One region of the Serratia sp. TSA_198.1 genome, then DNA from elsewhere that is predicted to be linked to it. Evidence: predicted binding sites of a transcription regulator. Region 1 holds the regulator's gene; each other region holds the start of a gene.
The links. The regulator sigma-54, encoded in region 1, starts transcription at its own class of promoters, with help from an activator protein. The targets are predictions, from matches to a motif close to GTTGGCACANNTTTCGCTNT.

Region 1 (5,712 bases):
GCAGGGCGTGGTGTGGGGCGACGGTGAGATCGCCCATGTGATTTTCCTGCTGGCGATAAGCAAAAGCGACTACGAAGAGGCGATGGCGATTTACGATCTGTTCGTCACTTTTGTACGCGAACGTTCGATGAGCCGCCTGTTGGGCAGCGATAATTTCGACAGCTTCAAAGCGGTGGCGCTGGACTGTTTGAGCCGGATTTAAGCGATGAGCCAAAAAATATTAAACGCGCCATAAAGGGCGCGTTCCTGGGGGTTACTTCTTTGTTGCGGGGAAGTCAGTCTTCATCAAACCCGGAATTAATCAGTTCAATCACCGCATTCAGCGCTTTCACCTCGTCCGGGCCGGTGGCTTCCACTTCGATATGCCGCCCCTGTGCGGAGTCCAGCATCAGCAGCGCAATCACGCTGCTGGCTTCGGCCTCGGTACCGCTGTCGTTACGCAGCATCACTTCGGCGTCAAAACTCTGCACCAACTCGAACAGCTTCATCGCCGGGCGAGCGTGCATACCGAGTTTGTTTTTGATTTCAACCGTTTGCTTGACCGTCATTGTTTACGTTTTTCCAGCGTCCGGTGGCGCGATTGCACATTCTTGCCGCGTGAGCGGAAGTAGTCGGCCAGCTGTTCGGCTACGTAGACGGAACGGTGTTTACCGCCGGTACAGCCAATCGCCACCGTCAGGTAGCTGCGGTTGTTGGTTTCCAGCATCGGCAGCCACTGTTCCAGATAGCTTCGCGTCTGGTAGATAAAGTTATGCACTTCAGTGTGACGATCGAGGAACGAGGCGACCGGTTTATCCAGGCCGGTCATCGGGCGCAGTTTCGGATCCCAGTGCGGGTTCGGCAGGAAGCGTACGTCGAAGACGTAATCGGCGTCGATCGGGATGCCGTGCTTAAAGCCGAAGGATTCGAATACCATGGTCAGTTCGCGCTCGCGTTTACCCAACAGACGAGTACGCAGCATTTCGGCCAGCTCATGCACCGACATTTCCGACGTGTCGATGAGCAGATCGGCCCTTGAGCGCAACGGCTCAAGCAGGTCGCTCTCTTCATCGATCGCGCTTTCCAGCGACAGGTTCTTGGTGGAGAGCGGATGCAGGCGGCGGGTATCACTGTAGCGGCGAATCAGGGTATTACGGTCGGCGTCGAGGAACAGCAATTGCGGAGAAAAGCAGTCCGGCAATTGGGTCATCGCATATTCAAACACTTCCGGCGATTCCGGCATGTTACGCACGTCGATGCTTACCGCTGCGGATATGTTGCGTTCCGCCAGCGTATTGGCAAGCTGCGGCAGCAGTACCACGGGCAGGTTATCAACGCAGTAAAAACCCATGTCTTCCAGCGCCCGCAAGGCGACGGATTTCCCTGAACCGGAACGGCCGCTGACAATCATCAGCACCATGTGGCAACTCCCCCTGGCATCTCAGTGGCGTTTATCGCCACCGTTAGAAACTTTATTATTCCGGCCTGAGCCGAAACCCATCATAGCTAAACAGTATCGTTATCCTGGCTGGAAGTCACGCCAGCCGGGCGTTACTCGGTAATGATCTGGTAAAGCTCTTCGTCGCTTTGCGCCGAGCGCAGGCGGCGGCATACGGTTTTGTCGGCCAGGCGCTTGGCGACGAGCGACAGGGTATGCAAATGGGTTTTACATTGGTCGGCCGGCACCAGCAAGGCGAACAGCAAGTCGACCGGCTGGTTATCAATGGCGTCAAAGGCAATGGGTTGGTCGAGACGGATAAACACGCCAACGGCCCGCAGTGTGTCCTCTTCCAGTTTGCCATGGGGAATGGCGATACCGTTGCCGATACCGGTACTGCCCATGCGCTCCCGGGTGAGAACCGCGTCAAACACCACCTGCGATGGCAGGTTGAGCTGTTTTGCAGCCAGTTCGCTGATAATCTCCAAAGCCCGTTTCTTGCTGGTGCAGTGTACCGAGCTTTTGGTGCACTCGATGTTTAACACCGAGCTTAATTGCATTGTTTCGTTGTTCATCTCATCTTCACTTAAAACCACACCATCAAGCTGCCTTGTGAGGTGATTTTTCGCCTTGTTTAACCCTGATGGCTTATCGGCGCGGTACCCATACCCGTCATACTTGACGCTGTCTCTGTGTTGGCTGCGCTGACTTACCCGAATCACTTACCTGTGTAAGCTCGCGGGATAAGCGCTCATGCCTCCTCGATGCAACGCCAATTATTCAGGGTAATACAGGTAACGCGCCGACGACCTGGGCTATGTTTGAGCCGTGCCCGCTGACGGAAACGGCCCAGAATGTCAGTGTTGTTTCAGTTTGTCTTTATGTTTGTTCAATTGACGCGCCAGTTTGTCGATCAGGGTGTCAATTGCGGCATACATGTTCTCGTCTTCCGAGGTGGCGTGCAACTCGCCTCCATTCACGTGCACCGTCGCTTCCGCAATCTGCTGCACTTTTTCCACGCTAAGCACGACATACACCTGATTTATGCGGTCAAAATACTGTTCGAGCTTGGCGAACTTGGTATTCACGAACTCGCGTAAAGGTTCGGTGATTTCGATGTGGTGTCCGGTAATGTTGAGCTGCATAGTGTCTTCCTTCTCTATTGAGGTCAAACCAACTGTTTACGCTGGTTGGACGGCGGGATGGACAAAGACTCTCGGTACTTGGCGACAGTACGCCGCGCCACGATGATCCCCTGATCGGAGAGCAGGGTGACCAGCTTGCTGTCGCTGAGCGGTTTAGCGGGGTTTTCCGCCGCAATCAATTTCTTCACTAACGCTCGGATCGCCGTAGAGGACGCTTCGCCCCCGCTGTCGGTATTCACGTGGCTGGAGAAGAAATATTTCAACTCGAAAATGCCGCGCGGACTGTGCAGAAACTTCTGCGTGGTGACGCGTGAGATTGTCGATTCATGCATCTCCACGGCCTGGGCGATATCCGCCAGCACCATGGGCTTCATAAATTCAGCACCCTGTTCAAAGAATGCCTGTTGCTGCTCGACGATGCAGCGCGTGACTTTCAGCAAGGTGTCGTTACGGCTTTCCAGGCTCTTGATCAGCCATTTCGCTTCCTGCAGATTGCTGCGGATATACTGGCCGTCACTGTCGTTACGAGCGCTGCTGCCCATTGCGGCGTACTGCTGGTTGATCTTCAGCCGCGGAATGCTGTCGGCGTTGAGCTCTACCGTCCAACTGTTCTGCACTTTGCGTACCAGCACGTCCGGGATCACGTATTCCGACTCGCCAGTATTGATCGACTGGCCCGGGCGCGGATCAAGAGACTGTATCAGCAGCATCGCTTCTTTCAGTGTATCTTCTTTTAGCCGGGTTGTTCGCATCAGGCTGCGAAAGTCGTGATTGGCCAACAGAGCCAGATGTTCGCTGATGATCAGGCGTGCTTCAGCCAGATAGGGCGTATCTTTTGCGTACTGGGAAAGCTGGATCAGCAGACAGTCGCGCAGATCGCGCGCGGCGACGCCAACCGGATCAAAACGCTGTACGCGCTTCAAAACCGCTTCGACTTCGTCCATTGTCACACTCTCGTCACCCATGCTCTCCAGAATATCTTCCAGCGGCACGGTGAGATAGCCGGTGTCGTCGACGGCGTCGACTATCGAGGTGGCAATGGCGACATCGGTATCAGAGAATGGCGTGAGATCCACCTGCCACATCAGGTAATCCTGCAGCGTCTGGGTGGTTTCGCCCTGATAGACCGGCAACTCATCATCGCTGTAATCGGTGCCGGTGCCGGACGGTGTACCTGCGGTGTAGATTTCGTCCCAGGTGGCGTCCAGCGGCAGCTCTTCGGGCATGTCCTTTTGTTCCAGCGCCTCGCGGGTATCCAGCCCTTCGGTTTCGGTAGTCTCTTTGGCGTCGATTTCTTCGTGCAGATCGGTCTGCTCAAGCAGGGGATTGCTCTCTAACGCCAGCTGTATCTCCTGCTGGAGCTCAAGCGTGGACAACTGCAGCAGGCGGATAGCCTGCTGGAGCTGGGGGGTCATGGCCAGTTGTTGGCTGAGCCTGAGTTGCAAACCTTGCTTCATAATCTTCAGTCTACTTCCGTTAACAGTCGTCCATCAGGACGCGCCGGCACTCAGAGGCGGAATTCTTCGCCCAGATAAACGCGTTTCACCTGCTCGTCAGCCAAAATGGCATCCGGCGTGCCGTGAGCAATCAGTTTGCCCTGGCTGACGATATAGGCACGTTCACACACGTCCAGCGTTTCGCGCACGTTGTGGTCGGTGATCAGCACGCCCAAGCCGCTGTCACGCAAGTGCTCGATAATTTTTTTAATGTCGATAACGGAAATGGGATCAACCCCGGCGAACGGCTCATCCAGCAGGATGAATTTCGGGTTAGCCGCCAACGCGCGGGCGATCTCCACACGGCGGCGTTCGCCACCGGACAACGCCTGGCCCAGGTTATCGCGCAGATGGGAGATATGAAACTCTTCCATCAGCTCAACCGCGCGGTCCGCACGCTGCTCGCTGCTGAGATCCTCGCGGATCTCCAGGACGGCCATCAGGTTGTCATACACGCTCAGGCGACGGAAGATCGACGCTTCCTGCGGCAAATAGCCAATGCCGCGACGCGCACGGGCGTGCAGCGGCAGCAGGCTGATGTCTTCTTCGTCAATCACGATACGGCCGGCGTCACGTTGAACGATGCCGACCACCATGTAGAAGGTGGTGGTCTTGCCGGCGCCGTTTGGCCCCAGCAGGCCGACGATCTCGCCGGATTTCACTTTCAGGCTGACGTCTTCAACAACTTTACGGCCTTTGTAGGCTTTCGCCAGGTTTTCTGCGATGAGTGTAGCCATAAGTGATTAGTTACTCTTCTTTTGCCCGTTTTTGTCTTGCAACTGCGACGGTACCAGAACCGTAGTCACGCGTTTGCCTTTATCGCTGAACGCCTGCATTTGCTGCTGTTGCACCAGGTAGGTGATGCGATCGCCCTTCACGTTGCTGTCGAGTTGTTCCAGATAGGCGTTCCCGGTCAGGGTCACCAACTGCGAAGCCACATCGTAACGGACCTTCTGCGCATGGCCTTTTACCGGCTTGCCGCTGTCTTGCATCTGGTAGAAGGTGACCGGATTGCCAAAGGCTTCGATATAAGTTTTGCTCTGATCGCCGCCTGGACGGGTAACGACCACTTTATCCGCTTTGATGTCGATGGTGCCTTGCTTGATCACCACGTTATCGGTAAAGGTGCTGACGTTGCTCTGCATATCCAGAGACTGTTTCAGCGAGTCGATGCTCACCGGTTGGTTGGAGTCAGATTTCAGCGCCCATGCGGGTGCGCTGGCGGCCAAAATGAGGCTTCCGATCAACAGATTACGGTGTTGTTTTTTGGTTTTGAATTTCATAGTTGGTCTTAACCTTATCAATCAGCTCAGCGGTTTTGGCCCGCAGGTTCCCACGCATTTTCATGCCGTTCGAGGTAAAGTTTGTCCCGTAGAGGGTCACTTCATCATCCGAAGCGACATCCTGGGTCACCAGATTCACCTGAGCATTGTCCGTTTTAATTTTTTCCAGCTGTGAGGTGGTGGTCAGGCTGTTCACCTCAACGTGGCCGTAAAGATACAGCATTCTGTCTTTAGTCAGTTTGGCGCGATCGGCGCGAACTGACCAGGTGGCCACCGCGTTTTCATCAAACAGCGTCATCACCGGCTGGGTAAACCAGCTTAATTCATCGGCGGTATAATACTTCACGTCTTCCGCCACCAGCTTGTAACTC
Region 2 (5,712 bases), on a different contig from region 1:
CTGGGCGTAGGTGTAATGGGTATTGTGCTCAATATTCAGTTTCATTGCGCCTCCAGGTAAGTGTGATGGATGCTTTCCGCGATGCCGTTGATCTGCCCGAGGAATAAGCCCAGCCAGTCGCTCAGCCCCACCTTGTTCAGATCCTTCATGCTGCTGAAACGCAGTTCGGCGTGCAGCGTGTGCGCCAGCCGGCGCGGTTCATTGGCACTGTTGCCGCCAATCTGCTCCAACTGTTGCACCATATCGCCGACGCAAGCCAGCAGGGAGCGTGGGATTTCGTTACGCAGGATCATCAGTTCGGCAATGGTTTCCCGGCTGAGCTGCTGCTTGTAGATGCTGTGATAGGCTTCGCGTGCGCTGACCGCCCGCAGCAGCGTGTCCATACGGTAATACTCGCGCACCGGATCGTTGTCGTTATCCAGCAACTCGTTTTTGACGCCGAGTAGGCGTGCGGTGCTGTCTGCCCGCTCCAGCAGGGTGCCTAGGCGGATAAAGCACATCGCGTCGCTGCGCAGCAGGGTGCCGAACATCGCGCCACGAAACAGGTGCGAGCGCTCCTTGACCCAGTCGAAGAAGCCGTCGGCGCCCACCGACCCTATGCCCTGGCGGCGGATCAGCTTCATTTCGATCCAGGTGGCGTTAATGCATTCCCAGACCTCGGAAGACAGGCTGCCGCGCACCGCATGGGCGTTGTTCCAGCCCATTTGCAGGCAGCTGTAGATGCTGCTGTGGTTACGGCTGTCGAGCGCAAAAAAGCTCACCAGATTGGCCATCGTCAAATCGGGATAGGCGGCGGCGTACAGTTGCCCGGTGCCGGTCAGGTTGAGCGGCACCTGCAGATCATGATCTTCGCTGTCGCGGATCGGCATCATCGACAGTTTGTTGGTCACGTCGAGCACCCGGGCGATGCTTTCCGCCCGCTCCAGATAGCGGGCCATCCAATAGAGTTCACTGGCAGTTCGGCTCAGCATGCGTCATCCTCCAACACCCAGGTATCCTTGGTTCCCCCGCCCTGTGACGAGTTGACCACCAGTGAGCCTTGCGCCAGCGCTACGCGCGTCAGGCCGCCGGGCACCAGGCGAATTTCCGCACCGCTCAGGGCGAACGGCCGCAGATCGATATGACGCGGCGCCAGGCCATCGTTGACAAAGGTCGGGCAGGTCGACAGCGCCAGCGTGTTCTGCGCAATGTAGTTATGCGGTTTGGCCAGCAGCAGCGCGCGGAAGTGGGCGATTTCGTCTTTGGTCGCCGCCGGCCCAATCAGCATGCCGTAACCGCCGGCGCCGTGAACCTCCTTCACCACCATCTGCTCCAGGTTCGCCAGCACGTACGACAGCTCATTCTTGTGGCGGCACTGCCAGGTGGGCACGTTGTTGAGGATCGGCTCTTCCTGCAGATAGAAGCGCACCATGTCCGGCACGTACGGGTAGATCGACTTGTCGTCGGCCACGCCGGTACCGATGGCGTTCGCCAGCACCACGTTGCCGGCGCGGTAGACGGAAAGCAGCCCCGGCACGCCGAGCATCGAGTCCGGGCGGAACGCCAGCGGATCGAGGAAGGCGTCGTCCACCCGGCGGTAGATCACATCCACCTTGCACGGCCCGGCGGTGGTGCGCATAAACACCGCGCCGTCCTTGACGAACAGGTCGGCGCTTTCAACCAGCTCCACGCCCATCTGCTGAGCCAGGAAGCTGTGCTCGAAATAGGCGCTGTTGAAACGGCCCGGCGTCAGCACCACCACGGTAGGATCGTTAATCGGCGAGCTTTCGCGCAGGGTTTGCAGCAGGTGCGACGGGTAACGCTCTACCGGGGCGATGCGTTGCTGGGCGAACAGTTCCGGGTACAGGCGCATCATCATCTTGCGGTTTTCCAGCATGTAGGACACGCCGGACGGGGTGCGAAGATTGTCCTCCAGCACGTAATACTGGCCGTCGCCGCCGCGCACCATATCCACGCCGACGATGTGCGCGTAAATATTGCGGTGCAGATCGACCCCCTGCATGCAGGGCTGATACTGATCGTTAGCCAGCACCTGTTCGGCCGGAATAATCCCGGCTTTCAGAATATGCTGTTGATGGTAGATATCGTGCAGAAAGGCGTTGAGCGCCTGTACGCGCTGGCGAATGCCGCGATCGAGCATCGCCCATTCGCTGGCGGGGATGATGCGCGGCACGCTGTCGAACGGGATCAGCCGTTCGGCGCCGTCATCCTCACCGTAAACATTAAAGGTAATGCCCACCCGGTGAAACAGCAGTGCAGCCTCTTCTCTTTTACGCTGAATAGCCTTTTGGTCGGCCTGTTGCAGCCAATGCCAGTAAGCTTCGTAATGGCCCCGGTGTTTACCCTCAGCCAGAAGCATCTCATCAAAAAACGGTGAAGCGGACAGGTCGATATTTAGCATCGTCACCTCGTTGACATTGCAGGCTGTAACAAGATCGAGCATAAAATGTGCCAAAATGTGAAAGAGGCGAAAACCGGCGTAAAAAGCAGGAAAAAGGCAGGGGAAAGCGCGATTTGGGTGCAGGCGCGGCGGGCGTTGCCTTAAAATGGGGCGAAATTGTGGTGCGTTGGGTTAACTATGATCCCTGATAGCGCACCCTAACGGATCGTTGCTTCAGGCGGGACAAATAAAAACGGCCAGCCGATGGCTGACCGTTGGGCGCGGTAGTCGTGGAATTAACGACGAACGGCGATGGCTTCGATCTCGATTTTCACGTCTTTCGGCAGACGGGCCACTTCGACGCAGGAACGGGCCGGGAACGGCGCGTTGTGCTCGGTGAAGAAGCTTTCGTAAGCGGCGTTTACGGTGGCGAAATCGTTCAGATCTTTCACGAACACCGTGGTTTTCACGATGTCGGCGACTTTCAGGCCGGCGGCTTCAACGATCGCTTTAACGTTTTCCAGCGACTGGCGTGCCTGTGCGGAAACGTCGTCGGCTACTTCGCCGGTTTTCGGATCCACAGGGATCTGGCCGGAAGTGATGATCATGCTGCCCAGATCAACGCCCTGCACGTAAGGACCAATGGCTGCCGGGGCGAGTTCAGTGCTGATGTTACGTGACATTTTTTCTCCTGATATACCCTTCGTCTTTCAAACCGCAGCGTTGTTGGCTGCGTGCGCTCACCCCAGTCACTGACTTGAGTCAGCTCCTGGGGACTCTCGCACTTGCCGCCTAGCTGCGGCTCGAAATCCATTGGGTAGCAACGTGGGTAGATTATCTTCAGGGACTCATTATAGGGAGTGACGAGCGGATTAACAGCGTCGTTCCCGGCAAATGGGTATATTTCAATCCGCCTGCAGCACCACCTGATGGTCGAACTCTTTCTCGCAGTAGCGGCATTTCAGATGCACTTCGCCGTCGCGGGATTTCACGCCGAAACTGGACGCTACCGGCTCGCTGCGGCTGATGCAGTTGCCGTTCGGGCAGGTCAGCACGCCGTCGATATGGTCCGGCAGGCTGAGGGTCAGCTTGCGCACCACTTCGTAGTTGTCGATGCGGTTCACCGTGGCTTTCGGCGCGTACATCGCCAGCTGGTTGGCCTGCTGCTCGGTCAGGAAGGTGTTCTCGATTTTAATCAGGTCTTTGCGGCCCAGCTCGTTGGAGGGCAGGTTCAGGCCAATGGTGATGCGCTGGTCGGTGGCGGTCAATTTGAACAGCGTCAGCAGCTTAAAGCCCACCTGCGCCGGAATATGGTCAATCACCGTACCGCACTTGATCGCTTCAACCTGCAGTTTGTTATCGTGAGTCATGACGGTTCCCCCTTAAAGAGCCAAATCTGCGTTTAATACCAGCGCCAGCAGCGCCTGGCGGGCGAAGATGCCGTTGCCTGCCTGCTGGAAGTAGTAGGCGTACGGCGTGGTATCCACGTCGGTGGTGATCTCGTCGATGCGCGGCAGCGGGTGCAGCACTTTGAGATTGGCGCGCGCGCCGGCCAGATCCGCCGCGCGCAGCACGAACTGCGCCTTCACGTTGGCGTATTCCGAAGGATCCAGGCGCTCTTTCTGCACCCGAGTCATGTAGAGAATATCCAGCTCCGGCACCACTTCTTCAATGCTGCTGTGCAGGCTGTATTCGATGCCTTTTTCTTCGAGCATTTTCAGGATGTAAGCCGGCATTGCCAGCGCATCCGGGGCGATAAAGTAGAAGCGGTTGCCTTCGAACTTGGCCAGCGCCTGCGCCAGCGAGTGTACGGTGCGGCCGTATTTCAGGTCGCCGACCATGGCGATATTGATGTTGTTCAGGCGGCCCTGGGTTTCCTGGATGGTGAACAGGTCGAGCAGCGTTTGGGTCGGGTGCTGGTTGGCGCCGTCGCCGGCGTTGAGCACCGGGACACCGCCGGAAAATTCCGTCGCCAGCCGCGCGGCGCCTTCCTGCGGGTGACGCATCACGATGGCGTCTACGTAGGTGCCGATGACCGAGATGGTGTCGGCCAACGTTTCGCCTTTCTTGCCCAGCGACGTATTGCTGCCGTCGGCAAAACCGACCACCGAGGCACCGAGGCGATGCATAGAGGTTTCGAACGACAGGCGGGTGCGGGTCGAGGCTTCGAAGAAGCAGCTGGCGATCACCTTGTGCTTGAGCAACTCGGGCTGCGGGGTGGCTTTCAGGCTGGCGGCGGTGCGCAGCACCAGCTCCAGATCCTCGCGGCTGAGATCGTTAATAGAGATGATATGTTTGTGATACAGCGGGTTGGCCATTTTTCACTCTCCTCGACTCGTGCCCGTGGCGCGGGGCTTTTTAAGGCAAAAAAAAGCCCCTCAACGAGGGGCTTGAAACGATCGGTTTAGCAACAGGAGAAACAACGGCAGTTGGCCGCCGATTGGCGGTCGGTTTTGTCGGTTGCGGCTAACAAAACACATGGCGTTTTTCATGCTTTCTCCTGGCAAATTGTCGCGCATTATACTCGCGCTTTTCGCCACTGCAAGCGCTAAAACGCCGATTTTTGCCGCTTCGCAATCGATTGGCCGGCGATGGCCGCTTGCCGGTTATTTGCTGACGCGATCGTAGTAGACCATGTCGGCGTTCAGGCCCTGCTGGTAGCCTTTGACGTTATCGCGCAGCACCACTTCGGTTTTGGCCTGATCGATAAACACATACGGCGAACTGCGTTGCAACTCCTGTTGCATGGCAGTGTACAGTGCGGTGCGTTTGGCCGGATCGGCTTCGGCTACCGCCGCCAGCGTCTGCTTGCTCAACTGCGGGATCTGCCAACCGTTGAGGCCCGCGACCGTACTGGTTTTGCCGTCGTTATAGGCGAAGGCGCTGGCGTTGGAATGCGCATCAAAATAATCCGGGATCCACAGGCGGATCGCCGCCTGGTGCTGTTTGGCGCGTACCCGCGAATACACCTGGCTGCCGGCGGCCGGCAACAGATCCAGCTTCACGCCACCCTGGGCAAAACTGGCCTGCAACGCTTGGGCGATGGTGATAAACGGCGGCTTGTTCTCCACGTCCAGCGTCAGGGTGGCGTTGGTGATGCCGGCCTTGGCCAGGATCGCCTTGGCCTTGGTCGGATCGAAGCTGAACGGGTTGTCTTCCAGCGCGCCCGGCAGCCCGACCGGCAGGAAGCTCTGATGCACAAAATACTGGCCTTTCAGCAGATCCTTGGTGATGCCCTGATAATCGATCAGATAGCGCGCCGCCTCCCAGAAGGCCGGGTTTTTCAGCAGCGGATTGGCGGCGTTGCCGGTGTTGAACACTAAATAGTTCTG
Region 3 (5,712 bases), on a different contig from region 1:
GGCGAGGAGATGTTAACCAATGAATAAAATGCAAAAGCTGTGGCCGACGCTGAAACGGCTGCTGGCTTATGGTTCGCCCTACCGCAAACCGCTGGGGCTGGCGGTGTTGATGCTGTGGGTAGCGGCCGCGGCGGAAGTCGCCGGGCCGATTCTGGTCAGTTACTTTATCGATAATTACGTCGCCAAAGGGCAATTGCCGTTGATGATCGTCTGCGGGCTGGCGGCGGCCTACATTCTGCTGGAGCTGTTGGCGGCGGCGCTGCACTATTTTCAGGCGCTGCTGTTCAATCAGGCCGCGGTGGGGGTGGTTCAACGTCTGCGCACCGATGTGATGGACGCTGCACTGCGTCAGCCGCTCAGCGCTTTCGATACGCAACCGGTCGGGCAGTTAATCTCCCGGGTGACCAATGACACCGAAGTGATTAAAGATCTGTACGTAATGGTGGTTTCCACCGTGCTGAAAAGCGCCGCGTTGATTGGTGCCATGCTGGTGGCGATGTTTAGCCTCGACTGGCGCATGGCGCTGGTGGCGATTTGTATCTTCCCGGCGGTATTTGTGGTGATGGGTATTTATCAGTACTACAGCACGCCGGTCGTACGCCGGATGCGCGGCTATCTGGCGGACATCAACGACGGTTTTAATGAAGTGATCAACGGCATGGGCGTGATCCAGCAGTTCCGTCAGCAGATCCGCTTTGGCGAACGCATGAACGCAGCCAGTCGGTCACACTATTCCGCGCGTATGCAGACGCTGCGCCTGGACGGTTTTCTGCTGCGGCCGCTGCTCAGCCTGTTTTCGGCGCTGGTGCTGTGCGGCCTGCTGATGCTGTTCGGTTTCAGCGGCGAAGGGTCGATAGGCGTCGGCGTGCTGTATGCCTTTATCAACTACCTGGGGCGCCTGAATGAGCCACTAATCGAACTGACGTCGCAACAGTCGATCCTGCAACAGGCGGTGGTGGCCGGCGAGCGCATTTTCGAGTTGATGGACCGCAGTCAGCAAAGTTACGGGACGGACGATCGCCCGCTGGAAAGCGGCCGTATCGACATCGACAACCTGAGCTTTGCTTACCGTGAAGATAAAAAGGTGCTGCAACATATTTCGCTGTCGGTGCCTTCGCGGGGTTTTGTGGCGCTGGTCGGCCATACCGGCAGCGGCAAGAGCACCTTGGCTAATTTACTGATGGGTTATTACCCGATCAACGAAGGCGAAGTGCGCCTTGACGGCCGTCCGCTCTCCAATTTGTCGCACCGCACGCTGCGCCAGGGCGTGGCAATGGTGCAGCAAGATCCGGTGGTGATCGCCGAATCGGTGCTGGCCAACGTGACTCTGGGGCGCAACATCAGCGAAGAGACGGTCTGGCAGGCGCTGGAAACGGTGCAGTTGGCTGAGCTGGTACGGACCTTCCCGCAGGGCATCCATACCCGTCTGGGCGAGCAGGGCAACAATCTGTCGGTGGGCCAGAAACAGCTGTTGGCAATGGCCAGAGTGTTGGTGCAGGCGCCGCAGATCCTGATCCTGGACGAGGCGACCGCCAACATTGACTCCGGAACCGAGCAGGCGATCCAGCGCGCGCTGCGTTTGATCCGTGAACACACCACGTTGGTGGTGATCGCTCACCGTCTGTCGACCATTGTCGATGCCGACTCGATTTTGGTGTTGCACCGCGGTCAGGCAGTCGAGCAGGGCAATCATCAGCAACTGCTGGCGCAACAGGGGCGTTACTACCAGATGTATCAACTGCAACTGGTGGGCGAGGAGCTGGCCGCTGCCAGCCGCGAAGAAACGCAAACCGCATGATCCCAGGGGCCGGTTATCAAAACCGGCCCTTTCTTTTCCCGCCACGCACCACAAACAGGCATCCATCCTTTTCAAATCCCTTGCTCTGCACTTTTTCGACGCGTCACGCACCAAATTAGTGCGCGATATTTAATCAATCACCCTCGCAGGAACCGGTTGCCGGGTGGCCTCGGTACGTCGCATCGCCAGCCCGTCGGTTAATTTGCTGAATTCGCGCACAAAACCATTTGTGGCATAGCCTTTGCTTTATAAGACTCGTACCAAGGGGGAGTTTGGGCTTAATTCGTGGAGGGGCAATATGAAGCTGGTTACCGTGGTGATTAAACCATTCAAGCTGGAGGACGTGCGTGAAGCCCTATCCTCTGTAGGTATTCAGGGGCTGACCGTAACCGAAGTGAAAGGGTTTGGTCGCCAGAAGGGTCATGCTGAGCTCTATCGCGGAGCGGAATACAGCGTCAACTTCTTACCTAAAGTCAAAATCGACATTGCTATCGCCGACGATCAGTTGGACGAAGTGGTTGATGTCATTAGTAAAGCGGCCTACACCGGTAAAATCGGTGACGGCAAAATTTTCGTTGCCGAATTGCAACGTGTCATTCGCATTCGCACCGGCGAAACAGACGAAGCAGCACTGTAATCACAGGCTCAGTAAAGTAATGGGGATGGATTGATAATGAAAAAACTTTTATCCATGTTGGGCCTGAGTACGGTAACCATGGTTCCTTCTTTGGCCCTGGCCGCTCCGGCGGTCGCAGACAAGGCTGACAACGCGTTCATGATGATTTGCACCGCTTTGGTGCTGTTCATGACCTTGCCGGGCGTAGCTCTGTTTTACGGTGGTTTGCTGCGTTCCAAAAACGTGCTCTCCATGTTGACTCAGGTCACCGTTACCTTCGCAATGGTGTGCGTGCTGTGGGTGCTTTATGGCTACAGCCTGGCTTTCAGCGAGGGCAATGCGTTCTTCGGCGGATTCCAGACGGCGATGCTGAAAGGCATTGGCATCGATAGCGTCACCGGCACCTTTAGCCAGATGATCCACGTGGCATTCCAGGCTTCCTTTGCCTGTATTACCGTTGCGCTGGTGGTGGGCGGCTTTGCCGAGCGTATCCGCTTCTCTGCGGTAGTGATTTTTGCGGCCATCTGGTTCACCATTTCTTACCTGCCGATTGCGCACATGGTATGGGGCGGCGGTTTCCTGGCCGCTGACGGCGCGCTGGACTTTGCCGGCGGCACCGTAGTGCACATCAACGCGGCAAGCGCCGGGCTGATTGGCGCCTACCTGTTGGGTAAACGTGCCGGTTTCGGCAAAGAAGCCTTCAAGCCGCACAACCTGCCGATGGTGTTTACCGGCGCTTCAATCCTGTATGTCGGCTGGTTTGGCTTCAACGCCGGTTCTGCCAGCGCGGCTAACGGCATTGCGGCACTGGCGTTCCTGAACACCGTGGTTGCTACCGCCGGCGCGATCCTCTCCTGGACCTTTGCCGAGTGGATTGTGCGCGGCAAACCTTCACTGCTGGGCGCATGCTCCGGTTGTATCGCCGGGCTGGTCGCTATCACGCCGGCTGCGGGTACCGTGGGTATCGGCGGGGGGCTGATTATCGGCCTGGTGGGCGGCGTTGCCGGTCTGTGGGGCGTGGTCACGCTGAAGAAATGGCTGAATGTGGATGATACCTGTGACGTGTTCGGCGTGCATGGCGTGTGCGGCATCGTCGGCTGTCTGTTGACCGGCGTGTTCACCTCTGCCTCACTGGGCGGCACCGGGTACGCAGAAGGCGTTACCATGAGCCATCAGGTGCTGGTCCAACTGATGAGCGTGGCAATCACCCTGGTCTGGTCCGGTGTGGCTGCTTTCATCGCCTTTAAAGTGGCGGGCGCCATCGTCGGTCTGCGCGTACCGGAAGAGCAGGAGCGCGAAGGTCTGGACGTCAACAGCCATGGCGAGAGTGCCTATAACCAATAAGCCTTGAAGAAGGGCAGTGCGCTAAATAACACGAAAAATAATGATGATGCGAAAAGGGCGATGGTGACATCGCCCTTTTTTTCTTTTTTAGGCGTCGCGCTGGCGAATCACGCCTTCTTGCACCGTGGTGGCGACCAGTACGCCTTCACGGGTGTAGAACTGGCCGCGCACAAAGCCGCGTGCGCCAGAGGCGGAGGAGCTTTCCACCACGTACAGCAACCAATCGTCCAGGCGGAACGGCCGGTGGAACCACATCGAATGATCGATAGTCGCCACCTGCATGCCCGGCTCAAGGAAGCCGACGCCGTGCGGCTGTAGCGCCGTCGGCAGGAAGTTGAAATCTGACGCATAGCCCAGCAGATATTGGTGGATACGCTGATCGTCCGGCATGGTGCCGTTGGCGCGGAACCACACGTAACGGTGCGGTTCTTCCACCGTACCTTTCAGCGGGTTGTGGAATTTGACCGGGCGCATTTCAATCGGCTTTTGGCCGATAAACTTTTCGCGAACCTTGTCCGGCAGCATATGCGCCAACTTCTGGGCTATGTCTGATTCGGACATCAGTCCTTCTGGCGGCGGCACGTCCGGCATGGTGTTCTGGTGTTCAAACCCTGCTTCCGGGCTTTGGAAAGAGGCGGTCATGTAGAAGATCGGTTTGCCGTGCTGAATGGCGCTGACGCGACGGGCGCTGAAGCTATTGCCGTCGCGGAGGATTTCTACGTCATAAATAATCGGCTTGCTGCTGTCGCCTGGGCGTAAGAAATAGCTGTGGAACGAGTGCACGCTGCGTTCTGCCGGTACCGTTTGTTTGGCGGCATACAGCGCCTGGCCGACCACCTGTCCGCCGAATACCTGACGCAGACCCAGATCTTCACTTTGTCCGCGGAATAGCCCTTCTTCGATTTTCTCCAGATCCAGCAGATCGAGGAGGTTTTGCAGTGCCTGGCTCATAAAGTTACTACCCTTTTAATAATCATTTTGCGCAGTGTGCGGAATATCACGGCAAGACGTCAATATGTTGCGTTAAGGCACAGGGAAAATTGCCTGAATACTGAGCGTTATTAGAAGGCTAAGTGATTAACAGGCAGTGCAAAATGGATTTTTCAGTATTTTGTGCTAAGTTTAATGAGTGAGGTGGTGAAAGCCACCAAGGTGTTGATAATAAAAAAGGAGACCGATCCATGAAACTCTGGCAAATCGTAGGTGGAGCAGCAGCATTGACGATCACCCTGGCGGGTTGTGCTCAAAAGAGCGCAAATGTGCCTGTGCCGGCAGCGGGAAACCCAGCGATTGCGCAAACGCAGATTCAGGGCCCGGCGGTAACTGGTTCGGTTAACATTCGCCAGCGTATTGCGCTGCCACCGGATGCCGTACTGACGGTTACGCTCTCTGATGCTTCATTGTCGGATGCGCCGTCGAAAGTGATTGCCCAGCGCGCGGTGCGCACTGAAGGCAAGCAGGCGCCGTTTAATTTTGTACTTCCTTACAACCCGGCTGATATTCAGCCCAACGCGCGTATCATTCTGAGCGCGGCCATTACGGTAAACGGTCGGATGACCTTTATTACCGACACTATCCAGGAAGTAGTGACCCGCAACGGCACCCGTGCCGACCTGCAGTTGGTTCCGGTGCAGGGCATGCCGGTTCAGGCGACGCCAACAGTGATGCCGTAAACCGGCAATCCTGAAGCTGTAAGAGATCAACAGCCTTTGCGCTCCGGCCAAAGGCTGTTTTGTTGCTACCAGCGCCAGCCATAAATCAGTAGATCGACCGTGCTGTGCGCGCCGAAGATGATCCCCTCACTCAGCAGCGCCTGGCGCTGACGTTGAAAGTCCTCCCCCTGCTGCGAAATCTGGCCATGGCGGTTAATCACCCGGTGCCAGGGCAGGCTGCTGCCTTCCGGCAGACGCCTCAGTACGCCGCCGACCTGACGTGCGGCCCGCGGTGAGCCCGC

Region 2: a site for sigma-54 is predicted at 2,437-2,456, ahead of ACUTSW_RS16385 (circularly permuted type 2 ATP-grasp protein). Genes of this name have one in related genera too.
Region 3: a site for sigma-54 is predicted at 2,027-2,046, ahead of glnK (P-II family nitrogen regulator). Genes of this name have one in related genera too.

The regions. Positions count from the first base shown of each region.
Region 1 is NZ_JBQZFP010000004.1:25,887-31,598, forward strand. Features, by position in the region: gene ACUTSW_RS17435 (BglG family transcription antiterminator) at 1-202, shown strand, start outside; gene npr (PTS phosphocarrier protein NPr) at 276-548, opposite strand; gene rapZ (RNase adapter RapZ) at 545-1,399, opposite strand; gene ptsN (PTS IIA-like nitrogen regulatory protein PtsN) at 1,531-1,992, opposite strand; gene hpf (ribosome hibernation promoting factor) at 2,275-2,562, opposite strand; gene rpoN (RNA polymerase factor sigma-54) at 2,586-4,019, opposite strand; gene lptB (LPS export ABC transporter ATP-binding protein) at 4,070-4,795, opposite strand; gene lptA (lipopolysaccharide ABC transporter substrate-binding protein LptA) at 4,802-5,341, opposite strand; gene lptC (LPS export ABC transporter periplasmic protein LptC) at 5,310-5,712, opposite strand, start outside.
Region 2 is NZ_JBQZFP010000003.1:379,857-385,568, reverse strand. Features, by position in the region: gene ACUTSW_RS16395 (transglutaminase family protein) at 1-45, opposite strand, end outside; gene ACUTSW_RS16390 (alpha-E domain-containing protein) at 42-971, opposite strand; gene ACUTSW_RS16385 (circularly permuted type 2 ATP-grasp protein) at 965-2,401, opposite strand; gene ridA (2-iminobutanoate/2-iminopropanoate deaminase) at 2,677-3,063, opposite strand; gene pyrI (aspartate carbamoyltransferase regulatory subunit) at 3,286-3,750, opposite strand; gene pyrB (aspartate carbamoyltransferase) at 3,763-4,698, opposite strand; gene ACUTSW_RS16365 (ABC transporter substrate-binding protein) at 4,987-5,712, opposite strand, start outside.
Region 3 is NZ_JBQZFP010000001.1:2,219,356-2,225,067, reverse strand. Features, by position in the region: gene ACUTSW_RS10710 (SmdA family multidrug ABC transporter permease/ATP-binding protein) at 1-27, shown strand, start outside; gene ACUTSW_RS10705 (SmdB family multidrug efflux ABC transporter permease/ATP-binding protein) at 20-1,798, shown strand; gene glnK (P-II family nitrogen regulator) at 2,097-2,435, shown strand; gene amtB (ammonium transporter AmtB) at 2,472-3,758, shown strand; gene tesB (acyl-CoA thioesterase II) at 3,846-4,709, opposite strand; gene ACUTSW_RS10685 (YbaY family lipoprotein) at 4,940-5,431, shown strand; gene ACUTSW_RS10680 (MGMT family protein) at 5,497-5,712, opposite strand, start outside.